2 regions of the Saccharopolyspora sp. MMCC62 genome follow, and region 1 is predicted to be linked to the other one. Evidence: riboswitches for the same ligand, from Rfam matches in the RefSeq annotation. Region 1 holds a riboswitch; the other holds the start of a gene.
The links. A riboswitch is a leader RNA that binds a small molecule or an ion and turns the genes downstream of it on or off. The one in region 1 is predicted to bind glycine.
Positions count from the first base shown of each region.

Region 1 (5,856 bases):
TGCACGTGCAGCCACGACTCGCACGGCCAGCTGCGGCTGCGCACCGTGCCGGAACAGGCGGGGCAGCGCCCGTCGGAGTCCGGGTGGTGGGCCTCCAGCAGGGCGCGCAGGCCGCCGGTGAGGCGGTGCAGTTCGGACCTGGCGACCGGTAACAGCTCTTCGGTGCCGCCTTCGGTGGCCACCCGCTCCAGCCGGGCCAGCCGGTCCAGTACGGCCTCCCGCATCTTCGCGTCGTCCACGTGCCACTCCCCGCGTCGTACGGTCATCGCGGCCGATCGGGACGGAGAAGGCGGACGTCCGTGGCGTCCGCGACGAGCACCGCCGCAGATCGGCGCGGCTTGGCGCACTCCCATCGGCAGTTCACCCGGCCGACCACACCGAACTCACCTGGTCGAGTGGATTTTCGGGCGGGTTCGGCCCCGATGGGTTCGTCACGCTCCGCACGTCGGAAATCAAGCGTTCGTGTCCTACACTGGGACCTGGCGGCCTGCTCCCGGTGACCCCCAGGCCGGTCGAGCGGGCCGCCCTCTAACCCCTATCGGGGTGCTCTCACCTCTGCGAGTGAAACTCGCCGGTCTCGCCGCGAAGTGGTCTCGGATGGTCCCACATGGTCTCGCGGTTGCGGATCAGACCAGCACCGCACCCGGGTCCGTGCGCGGCATCCCGTGCGCCACCGCCACCGCCTCGCTCACCAGCAACCCGCCGTGCGCGTTCAACCCGCGCGCCAGCGCCGCGTCCGCCCGGCACGCCGCTCGCCACCCCTGATCCGCGATGCGCAACGCGTACGGCAACGTCACGTTCGTCAACGCGTGCGTCGACGTGTTCGGCACCGCGCCCGGCATGTTCGCCACGCAGTAGAAGACCGCATCGTGCACCCGGAACGTCGGATCCTCATGCGTCGTCGGCCGCGAATCCTCGAAGCACCCGCCCTGGTCGATCGCCACGTCCACCAGCACGCAGCCCGGCTTCAACCGGGACACCAGCTCGTTCGACACCAGCTTCGGGGCCTTCGCCCCCGGCACCAGCACCGCGCCGATCACCAGGTCCGCCGACCGCACCGCTGACTCCACCGCGTACGCGTTCGACGTCACCGTGCGGATCGCGCCCCGGTGCGCCGCATCGATCTCCCGCAACCGGTCGACGTCGGTGTCCAGCACCTCCACCTGCGCACCCATGCCCGCGGCCACCCGCGCCGCGTTCAACCCGGCCACCCCGCCGCCGATCACCACCACCCGAGCCGGCGGCACGCCCGGCACCCCGCCGGGCAGCACCCCGCGGCCGCCCTGCGGCGTCAGCAGCGCCTGCGCGCCCACCTGCGGGGCCAGCCTGCCCGCGACCTCGCTCATCGGCGCCAGCAGCGGCAACCCGCCGCCCGCCGACTGCACCGTCTCGTAGGCGATCGCCGTGACCTCGGCGCGCAGCAGCTCGTTCGTCAACTCCGCCGACGCCGCCAAGTGCAGGTAGGTGAACAGCACCTGGCCCGAGCGCAGCCGCGGGAACTCCTCCGCCACCGGCTCCTTCACCTTCAACACCAGCTCGCCCTCGGCCCAGGCGTCCGCCGCCGACGGCACGAGCGCCGCCCCCGCCGCCGCGTAGTCCTCGTCCGGGATCGACGAACCACGCCCGGCACCGGCCTCCACGAACACCGAGTGCCCGCGCGCCACCAGCTCGTGCACGCCCGCGGGAGTGCACGCCACCCGGTACTCGTGGTTCTTCACCTCGCGCGGCACCGCGACCTTCACCCGGCCCACCTCCCGACACCTCGCCCGACCCCGCACTCCGCATCATCCGCCCCGAACCCCCACCCCGCCCGGACCGCGAGGAAGGGAACCTTTCCGCCACCGGTGACCGGAAGGTTCCCTTCCACGCCGCGATCCGGACGGGCGCGCGCCGGCGACGGGTGACACCCGTTTATCGTTGCCGGGCACGACCACAACCGAACAGCGCCGCAGAACCCGAGCGGGAGAGACCCTGCGCACCAGCAGGGCGCCGAAGGAGCAAACCCTCCCCGAAAAACTCTCAGGCACCCATGACCGCTCGGGCGAGGCCACTCTGGAAAGCGCGCGCCCCGGCGCCGCACCCACGGTGCAAGCCGCGAACCCGCGGCGAAGCTCTCAGGTCCCGAAACAGAGGGGGAGGCCCGCGAACCAGGGCACACCCGTGCCCGTGATGGTGAGGAGCCTCCATGTCCCTGCCCGAACAGCTGCGCTACACCGAAGAGCACGAGTGGCTCGACGACCGCGGCGACCTGGTCCGCATCGGCATCACCCCGTACGCGGCGGAAGCGCTCGGCGACATCGTCTACGTGCAACTGCCCGAGGTGGGCGAGCGCATCGAGACCGGCGCGGCCTGCGGCGAACTCGAATCGACCAAGTCCGTCAGCGACCTGTACGCGCCCGTCACCGGCGAAGTCGTCGCCGTCAACACGGCCGCCGCCGACGACCCCGCGGTCATCAACTCCGATCCGTTCGGCGCGGGCTGGCTGCTCGAAGTGCGCGCCGAACAGACCGGTGCTGTGCTCACCGCGCAGGAATACGCCCAGTTCACCAGCGGTGAATAGGCCGGGGCGAAGGGGGACGGAGCTGTGACGATCAGCGTCTTCGACCTCTTCTCGGTGGGCATCGGCCCGTCGAGTTCGCACACCGTCGGCCCGATGCGGGCGGCGCGGATGTTCACCGCGCGGTTGCACGACGACGGTCTGCTCGGTCAGGTCGACAAGGTGAAGGCCGAGCTGTTCGGTTCGCTCGGCGCCACGGGGCACGGCCACGGCAGCCCCACAGCGGTACTGCTCGGACTCGAAGGGCACGACCCGGAGACGGTCGACCCGGCCGCCGTCGAACACCGGGTGGAGACCATCCGCGCCGAGGGCAGGCTGCGGCTGGCCGGCGAACGCGACATCCGGTTCTCCGCGGACCGCGACCTGGTGATGCACCGGCGCAGATCGCTGCCGGTGCACCCCAACGGGATGCGGTTCACGGCGTTCGGCGGCGGCGCCGAACTGCGGTCCGCGGTGTTCTACTCCGTCGGCGGCGGATTCGTCGTCGACGACGACGCCACCGGAACCGACCGGATCAAGCCCGACGAGACCCCGGTGCGCCACCCGTTCCGCACCGGCGACGAACTGCTCGCCCGGGTCGCCGAAGCCGGCTCCCGGATCAGTGACGTCATGTTCGACAACGAGCTGTCCTGGCGCTCCGCCGAGGACATCCGGGCCCGGCTGCTGCACATCTGGTCCGTGATGCAGGAATGCGTCGACAACGGCTGCCGCAACGACGGCGAACTGCCCGGCGGGCTGCGGGTGAAGCGGCGCGCCGCCGCCCTGCGGGCCCACCTCGGCGAGCAGGACGACGCCATGGAGTGGCTCACCCTGTTCGCGCTCGCCGTCAACGAGGAGAACGCGGCAGGCGGCCGAGTGGTCACCGCGCCCACCAACGGTGCGGCCGGGATCGTGCCCGCGGTGCTGCACTACTACGTGCGCTTCGTGCCCGGAGCCGACGAGCAGGGCGTCCTCCGGTTCCTGCTCGCCGCCGGCGCCATCGGAGTGCTGTTCAAGGAGAACGCGTCGATCTCCGGGGCCGAAGTCGGCTGCCAGGGCGAAGTCGGATCGGCCTGCTCCATGGCGGCTGCCGGGCTCGCCGAGGCGATGGGGGCGACGCCGTGGCAAGTGGAGAACGCCGCCGAGATCGCGATGGAGCACAACCTCGGGCTCACCTGCGATCCCATCGGCGGGCTCGTGCAGATCCCGTGCATCGAGCGCAACGCCGTCGCCGCCGTCAAGGCCGTCACGGCCGCGCGGATGGCGCTGCGCGGCGACGGCAGCCACTTCGTCTCCCTCGACAAGGTGATCAAGACGATGCGGGAGACCGGCCGCGACATGAAGGTCAAGTACAAGGAGACCGCCCGCGGCGGGCTCGCGGTCAACGTCATCGAGTGCTGATCGGTTCCCTTCCGGCCTCGCCCCGCCCGGCGCCCACCGCCGCGCGGGGTGGGGCGAGGAAGGGAACCTTCCTGTCACCGAGGTGCCGGTACGCCGGGCCGCGGTGCTCCGGCGAGGAAGGGAACCTTTCGGTCACGGGTGGGATGAAGGGAACCTTCCTGTCACCGACGGCCGCGGCCCGACCCGGGCGATGACCGCTGCGAGGAAGGGAACCTTTCTGCCACCGGTGCGATGAAGGGAACCTTCCTGTCACGCTCGGGCGTCGTCCGGGGTCGTGGGGTACCCGGTGTGGTGGAGTGCGGCGGTGGTGTTCCGCCGGGCTGCGCGGGTGCGATCTCGGAGACCACTTAGGAAGTGCACAACTCAGTTGCGCACAACTCGAATCACGGCTAGTGTCGACCACGTGCAGGAGGCGGGGATGAGCGCGGACTCGGCGCTGTCACTGGATCAGCAGGTGTGCTTCGCGCTCTACAGCGCGTCGCGTTCCTTCACCAACATGTACCGGCCGTTCCTCGACGAGCTGGGGCTGACCTACCCGCAGTACCTGGTGATGCTGGTGCTCTGGGAGCACGACTCGCTCGCGGTCAAAGACCTCGGGACGATGCTCAAACTGGACTCCGGAACGCTGTCGCCGCTGCTGAAACGGCTCGAAGCGAGCGGACTGGTGGACCGGCGGCGCAGCACTCGCGACGAGCGGTCCGTCGAGATCGGACTGACCGAGCGGGGGCGGGAGCTGCGGGAGCACGCCGAGCAGATCCCGAATCGGGTGCTCGCCGCCAGCGGCATGGAACTCGACGAGGTGCTGGCGCTGCGCTCCACGCTGCAGCGGCTCACCGCCAACGTGGACCAGGCCGCGCACCGCGCCAGGGCCGCCGTCGCCGACGGCGTCCCCATCACCGACGAACTCCTGCGCGGGACCACGACACAAGGAGACTGAGATGGCAGCGTTGTACACCGCCGAAGCGACCGCGACCGGCGAAGGGCGCGGCGGCCGCACCCGCTCCTCCGACGGAGTGCTCGACCTCGACCTGGCGGTCCCGCGTGAAATGGGCGGCCCCGGTGGCGACTCCACCAACCCCGAGCAGCTGTTCGCCGCCGGCTACGCCGCGTGCTTCCACAGCGCGCTGCAGCTCGTCGCCCGCAAGGCGAAGGCGAACATCGCCGACTCCGCGGTGACCGCCCAGGTCGGCATCGGCAGCAACGGCGCGGGCGGCTACGCGCTCGAGGTCACCCTGTCGGTGAGCCTCCCCGGCGTCGACGAGGAGCAGGCCCGGCAGCTGACCGAGCAGGCCGACGCGGTGTGCCCGTACTCCAACGCCATCCGCGGCAACGTCCAGATCGACCTCGCCGTCGCCTGAGCCCCGCGCGGCGCGCCCGTCCCGGAAACCGGGGCGGGCGCGGTCACATGAGCAGGACGTACACCAGGCCGATCGCGCCGGCCAGCAACGCGAGCAAGGTGAACGCCGCCTGCAGCACCCCGTCCGGCAGCGGCTCCTCCGCGCGCAGGCTCCGCTCCGCAGCCCGGTGCCTGCGCCACGACGCGATCGCGATCACCGCCGCCAGCGGCAGCGCCACCGCGGCGCACGCCACGGCCGCGACCGCACTGCGGTGCGCGACCAGCCGCAGCAGCACCATCAGGCACACCACGAACGTCAAACCGGTGCGCAACCACGCCAGCGTCGTGCGCTCCACCTGCAGCCCCGGATCCCACGGGCCCTGCCGAGACACGATCAGAGCCCGCTGACCAGCAACAGCACCACCACTGCCACGCCGATCACGCCGAGCCCGAACCCGAGCACCGGCGCCAGCTTCGGCGGCGGCAGCGGCGCCTTCGTGCGCAGCGCCCGCTCCATCGTCATCCACCTGCCGAACGCCGCCACGCTGCACGCCACACCCGCCAGCAGCAGCAGCACGGCCAG
Region 1 is NZ_JBYKCM010000009.1:264,709-270,564, reverse strand. Features, by position in the region: gene AC29IT_RS21890 (hypothetical protein) at 1-266, opposite strand, end outside; gene ald (alanine dehydrogenase) at 627-1,742, opposite strand; glycine riboswitch at 1,951-2,046, shown strand; glycine riboswitch at 2,048-2,137, shown strand; gene gcvH (glycine cleavage system protein GcvH) at 2,186-2,560, shown strand; gene AC29IT_RS21875 (L-serine ammonia-lyase) at 2,585-3,937, shown strand; gene AC29IT_RS21870 (MarR family winged helix-turn-helix transcriptional regulator) at 4,356-4,874, shown strand; gene AC29IT_RS21865 (organic hydroperoxide resistance protein) at 4,876-5,295, shown strand; gene AC29IT_RS21860 (DUF202 domain-containing protein) at 5,339-5,665, opposite strand; gene AC29IT_RS21855 (YidH family protein) at 5,668-5,856, opposite strand, start outside.

Region 2 (5,856 bases), on a different contig from region 1:
CTGGGTCCGTGGCGATCATCGCGCGGGTGCGGTGGCAGCCGGCCCCGCCCAGGTACGACGAGGAAGGCGGGACCACCAGTGGCCCCGGACGGGATCAAGTACACCCAGGAGCACGAGTGGGTGCGGCGCACCGGCGACGACACCGTGCGCATCGGCATCACCGACTACGCCCAGCAGCAGCTCGGCGACGTGGTGTTCGTGCAGCTGCCCGAGGTGGGCGAGACCGTCGAGGCCGGTGGCGGCATCGGCGAGGTGGAGTCGACCAAGAGCGTCTCCGACATCTACGCCCCGATCGCGGGGGAGATCGTCGCCCGCAACGAGCAGCTCGACCAGGAGCCGGAACTGGTCAACTCCGATCCGTTCGGCGACGGCTGGATGATCGAGATCAAGCTCGCCGACCCGGCCGCGTTCGACGGCCTGCTCAGCGAAAGCGACTACCAAGGCATCATCGACCAGGGATGATCGTTGATCTCGGGTTCGCGAACGGCGTGAGGTGGGAGTCCCGCGTCTGCGACCTGTGACGGCACGGTACGTTTGAACCACTTGCACGACCCATCCGCGCAGAGGAGAGCTCAGGTGAGCCAGAACGACGGGCCCGGCGGCGTTCCGCCGGAGCAGTCACCGGAGACCACCTCGGTCTTCAGGCCGTTCCTCTCGGAGCCGGAGAGCACCGAGAGTGCCCCCCAGGAGCCGGCGGCCTCCGGGGTCGATTCGCTGCCCGCCGGGGCTGCACTGCTGGTGGTCAAGCGTGGCCCGAACGCCGGGTCGCGGTTCTTGCTCGACCGCGAGACCACCAGTGCTGGACGCCACCCGGACAGCGACATCTTCCTCGACGACGTGACGGTGTCCCGTCGGCACGCCGAGTTCCGGCGAGAGGGCAACGACTTCGTCGTCGTCGACGTCGGCAGCCTCAACGGCACCTACGTCAACCGGGAACCGGTGGACACCTCGGTGCTGGCCAACGGCGACGAGGTGCAGATCGGGAAGTTCCGGTTGGTGTTCCTGACCGGTCCCATCGACGGTCAGGGCCGCTGAGGCGGACGTTCCGCGGACCGAGCGCATCGGGGCGACGCCGATCCGGCGCCGCCCCGATCGCTCTCGGCGGTGATCGTTCCAGGCGATCTCCGGGCCGCTGGTTCCCGCAGTCCGGAACGGGTTCTGCGGGATGCGGTGCGGTGTATCGTGACGGGGGACATCGTTCGCGTCGCGAGCGGTCGGCGCCCGACCCGGGAACCGACCTGGTCGGAGTCGCGGGAGCCGCGTCCGGTGAGCACCTCCGGGTGCCCGCGGAACCGGTGCGCGACGGCGTCGAAGACCGCCCCTGCCCGGGGCGGACAACGGAAGGGCCCGGTACCGGCGACCCCGCTGGTGCGAGGCCCGGAACGAGCCGGAAAAGCCGTCCACCGAGCGGAAAATCCGGGCGGGAACGACGGCCGGAGGTCGGCGTGTCCGCCGTATCGCGGGTAGCGTCAGAGGCGTCGGTGCGCGATCCTCGACCAAGGATGTCACGCTTCGGCGCGCTGGAGGAGGCGATGTGTCGATGAGCAGCGAAATGCGCGTCGTCGGCGTGCGAGTGGAACTACCAGCCAACCAGCCGATCCTGCTGCTGCGCGAGACCGAGGGCGAGCGGTACCTGCCGATCTGGATCGGATCGGTGGAGGCCACCGCCATCGCGCTGGAGCAGCAGGGCGTGCGACCCGCCAGACCTCTCACCCACGACCTGCTCAAGGACGTCATCGGCGCCCTCGGGCGGGACCTGGAGCAGGTGCGAATCACCGACCTGCAGGAGGGCACGTTCTTCGCGGAGCTCATCTTCGACGGGGACGTGCGGGTCTCGGCCCGGCCGAGCGACTCGGTGGCGCTGGCGTTGCGGATCGGGGTGCCGATCCACGCCGACGAATCGGTGCTGGACGAAGCCGGGCTGATCATCCCGGACGAGCAGGAGGACGAGGTCGAGAAGTTCCGGGAATTCCTGGACTCGGTCTCGCCGGAGGACTTCCGCGGCGCGGACACCTGATCGCGGCGGGCGGGGCTCGGCCCCGCCAGGCCGACCGCGTCGTTCGAGAGGGGCTCCTGGTGCCGCGCGCACCAGGGGCCCTTCTCGCATGCCGGGCCCCGGTCGGGGCACGCGTCACACCGGGGTCGGGGGACGGCTCCGCGCGTCGCGTTGACCCGGTCTCGGGGCGGGCTTACCTTCGAGGTGCGCGAATCGCCCCGATGTGATTTTCCAGGTCGGGGAAGGTCAAACCCCCGGTTCCATGATCGTTCGTGGTCGTTCTCGATGATCATGCGTCGAGCCGGGTTCGGTGGTTCGCCGGCTTCGGGCCGGGCGGAGGGAGGCAGGCGTGGTGGAGCGAGCACCTGGCGAGGAAGCCGCCGCAGGGGGTTCGGCACCGTTCCCGGACTCCGCGCTGCCGGACGAGCTCGTCGGTTATCGCGGACCCGCGGCGTGCCAGATCGCCGGGATCACCTACCGGCAGCTGGACTACTGGGCGCGCACCAAGCTGGTCGGGCCGTCCATCCGCGGCGCGGCCGGGTCCGGTTCGCAGCGGCTGTACTCGTTCAAGGACATCCTGGTGCTCAAGGTCGTCAAGCGGCTGCTGGACACCGGGGTCTCGCTGCACAACATCCGGGTCGCCGTCGAGCACCTGCGCCACCGCGGGGTCGAGGACCTGGCCCGGATCACGCTGTTCAGCGATGGCACGACGGTCTACGAGTGCACGTCCGCCGAGGAGGTCGTGGACCTGCTGCAGGGCGGTCAGGGCGTGTTCGGCATCGCGGTGAGCGGTGCGATGCGCGAGATCACCGGCACCATCCACGAGTTCCCCGCCGAGCGCGCCGACGGCGCCGAGGCCGTCGAGCCGGTCGGGGACGAGCTGTCCCGCAGGCGCGACCGCCGCATCGGCTGAGCGCTGCCACCCGGCACCGCTGGGTGCCGGGGCCATCACCGCCCGTCAGCGGCCCGCCTGGACCGTTGGGATGATCGGGCGGGATGAAGATCGCACCGTTCGGCCGTCACCGGATCGGGTAAGCTGCTGAGCATCGCCGACCCCGCGCGGGAGAGTTCGCCGTTGACCTGGTCAGCGGCGGCGCCGAAGGAGCAAACCCTCCCCGACAACCTCTCAGGCCTGCTGGACCGCACGGGCGAGATACCTCTGGAAAGCGGGACCACCGACGTGGTTCCCCGCCGACGGTGCAAGGCCGGTCCGCGGACCGGGTGAAGCTCTCAGGCGTTCGCATCGCGGACAGTGACAGAGGGGGAGAGCAGCACACGTGCTGCCGCCCTGTCCGTCGCGATGAATGAGGTGTGGCGATGACGACCGAAGACCGCATCCCGCTGGCCGCCCTGGAACACGGGACTCCGTTCGCCGACCGCCATGTCGGGCCGCTGCCCGCCGAACTGGCCCGGATGCTCGACGTGATCGGCGTCGGGTCGCTGGAGGAGCTCGGGCAGGCGGCCGTGCCCGACGGCATCCGGGAACGAGACCTGCAGCTGGCCCTGCCGGAACCGGCGACCGAAGCCGAGGCGCTCCGGCAGCTGCGCGACCTGGCGCGGCTCAACAGCCCGCACACCGAGATGATCGGGCTCGGCTACTACCCGACGATCACGCCGCCGGTGATCCGCCGCAACGTGCTGGAGAGCCCGGCCTGGTACACCGCGTACACGCCGTACCAGCCGGAGATCTCGCAGGGCAGGCTCGAGGCGCTGCTGAACTTCCAGACCATGGTGGCCGACCTGACCGGCGTGCCCGTGGCGAACTCCTCGATGCTCGACGAGGCCACCGCGGCCGCCGAGGGCATGACGCTGGTGCGCCGCGCGGGCCGGGCCAAGTCGCCGCGGTTCGTGGTGGACGCCGACGTGATGCCGCAGACCCTCGCGGTGCTGCGCACCCGGGCGGAACCGCTGGGCATCGAGGTCGTGGTGGCCGACCTGAGCGCGGGCGCCTCGGCGCTGCCCGAGGGCGACTTCTTCGGCGCGCTGCTGGCCTACCCCGGTGCCTCGGGAGCGGTGCGCGACCAGCAGGAGATCATCGAGCAGGTGCACGAGCGCGGCGGCATGGTCGTCGTCAGCGCCGACCTGCTCGCGCTGACCCTGCTGCGCGCCCCCGGTGAGCTGGGCGCGGACGTGGTGGTGGGCACCACGCAGCGCTTCGGCGTCCCGATGGGCTTCGGCGGCCCGCACGCCGGCTACATGGCGGTGCGCAAGGGCATCGAGCGGCAGCTGCCCGGCAGGCTGGTCGGCGTGAGCGTCGACGCGGACGGGAACCAGGCCTACCGGCTGGCGTTGCAGACCCGCGAGCAGCACATCCGCCGGGAGAAGGCCACCAGCAACATCTGCACCGCGCAGGTGCTGCTCGCCGTCGTGGCCGGCATGTACGGCGTCTACCACGGTCCCGCGGGGCTGCGGGCCATCGCGAAGCGGGCGCACCGGATGGCGGCCGTGCTGGCGGAGCGGCTGCGCCGCGGCGGGGTGCGCATCGAGCACGCCGCGTTCTTCGACACCCTCGTCGCCGAGGTGCCCGGCCGGGCCGCCGAGGTGGTGCAGGCCGCGCGGGACGGCGGCATCAACCTGCGCCACATCGACGACGACCACGTCGGTGTCAGCTGCGACGAGACCACCACGCGGGAAGCGCTGGTGCGGGTCGCGGAGGCCTTCGGCATCGCCGGGGGCGCGCTGGCCGACATCGACGAGCTGGACGCCGAGACCGAGGACGCGCTGCCCGCCGGGCTGCTGCGCACCTCCGAGTACATGACGCACCCGGTGTTCCACGCGCACCGCTCGGAGACCTCGCTGCTGCGCTACCTGCGCAGCCTGTCCGACTCGGACGTGGCGCTGGACCGCAGCATGATCCCGCTGGGCTCGTGCACGATGAAGCTCAACGCGACCGCGGAGATGGAACCGATCACCTGGCCGGAGTTCGCCGAGCTCCACCCGTTCGCGCCGGCCCAGGACGCGACCGGCCTGCTGGAGATCGTGCACGATCTGGAGCGCTGGCTGGCCGAGATCACCGGGTACCACTCGGTGAGCCTGCAGCCGAACGCGGGCAGCCAGGGCGAGTTCGCCGGGCTGCTGGCCATCCGCGCCTACCACCACAGCCGTGGTGCGGCGGCGCGGGACGTGTGCCTGATCCCGGCGAGCGCGCACGGCACCAACGCCGCCAGCGCCGTGATGGCCGGGCTCCGCGTGGTCGTGGTGCGCTGCGACGACCAGGGCAACATCGAGCTCGACCACCTGCGCGAAGTCGTCGACCAGCACCGCGACGACCTCGCCGCCATCATGATCACCTACCCGTCCACGCACGGCGTGTACGAGGACACCGTGGAACAGGTGTGCGCCCTGGTGCACGATGCGGGCGGTCAGGTGTACGTGGACGGCGCGAACCTGAACGCGCTGATCGGCCTGGCGCGGATGGGGGAGTTCGGCTCCGACGTCTCGCACCTGAACCTGCACAAGACGTTCTGCATCCCGCACGGCGGCGGTGGCCCCGGCGTCGGCCCGATCGGGGTGCGCGAGCACCTGGCGCCGTTCCTGCCGAACCACCCGCTGCAGCCCGCGGCGGGTCCGGCCACCGGGGTGGGGCCGATCAGCGCCGCGCCGTGGGGGAGCGCCTCGATCCTGCCGATCTCCTGGACCTACGTGCGGATGATGGGTTCCGACGGGCTGCGGCGGGCCACGCTGACGGCCGTGGCGGCGGCGAACTACGTGGCGCGGCGCCTCGACGAGCACTTCCCGGTGCTCTACACCGGTTCCGGCGGGTTCGTCGCGCACGAGTGCATCCTGGACCTGCGGGCGCTCACCAAGTCCTCCGGCGTCACGGTGGACGACGTGGCCAAGCGGCTCGCCGACTACGGGCT
Region 2 is NZ_JBYKCM010000001.1:541,144-546,999, reverse strand. Features, by position in the region: gene gcvH (glycine cleavage system protein GcvH) at 79-462, shown strand; gene garA (glycogen accumulation regulator GarA) at 577-1,035, shown strand; gene AC29IT_RS02510 (bifunctional nuclease family protein) at 1,541-2,017, shown strand; gene AC29IT_RS02505 (MerR family transcriptional regulator) at 2,346-2,909, shown strand; glycine riboswitch at 3,047-3,149, shown strand; gene gcvP (aminomethyl-transferring glycine dehydrogenase) at 3,314-5,856, shown strand, end outside.
Region 2: another riboswitch for glycine. It lies ahead of gcvP (aminomethyl-transferring glycine dehydrogenase); the one in region 1 lies ahead of gcvH (glycine cleavage system protein GcvH).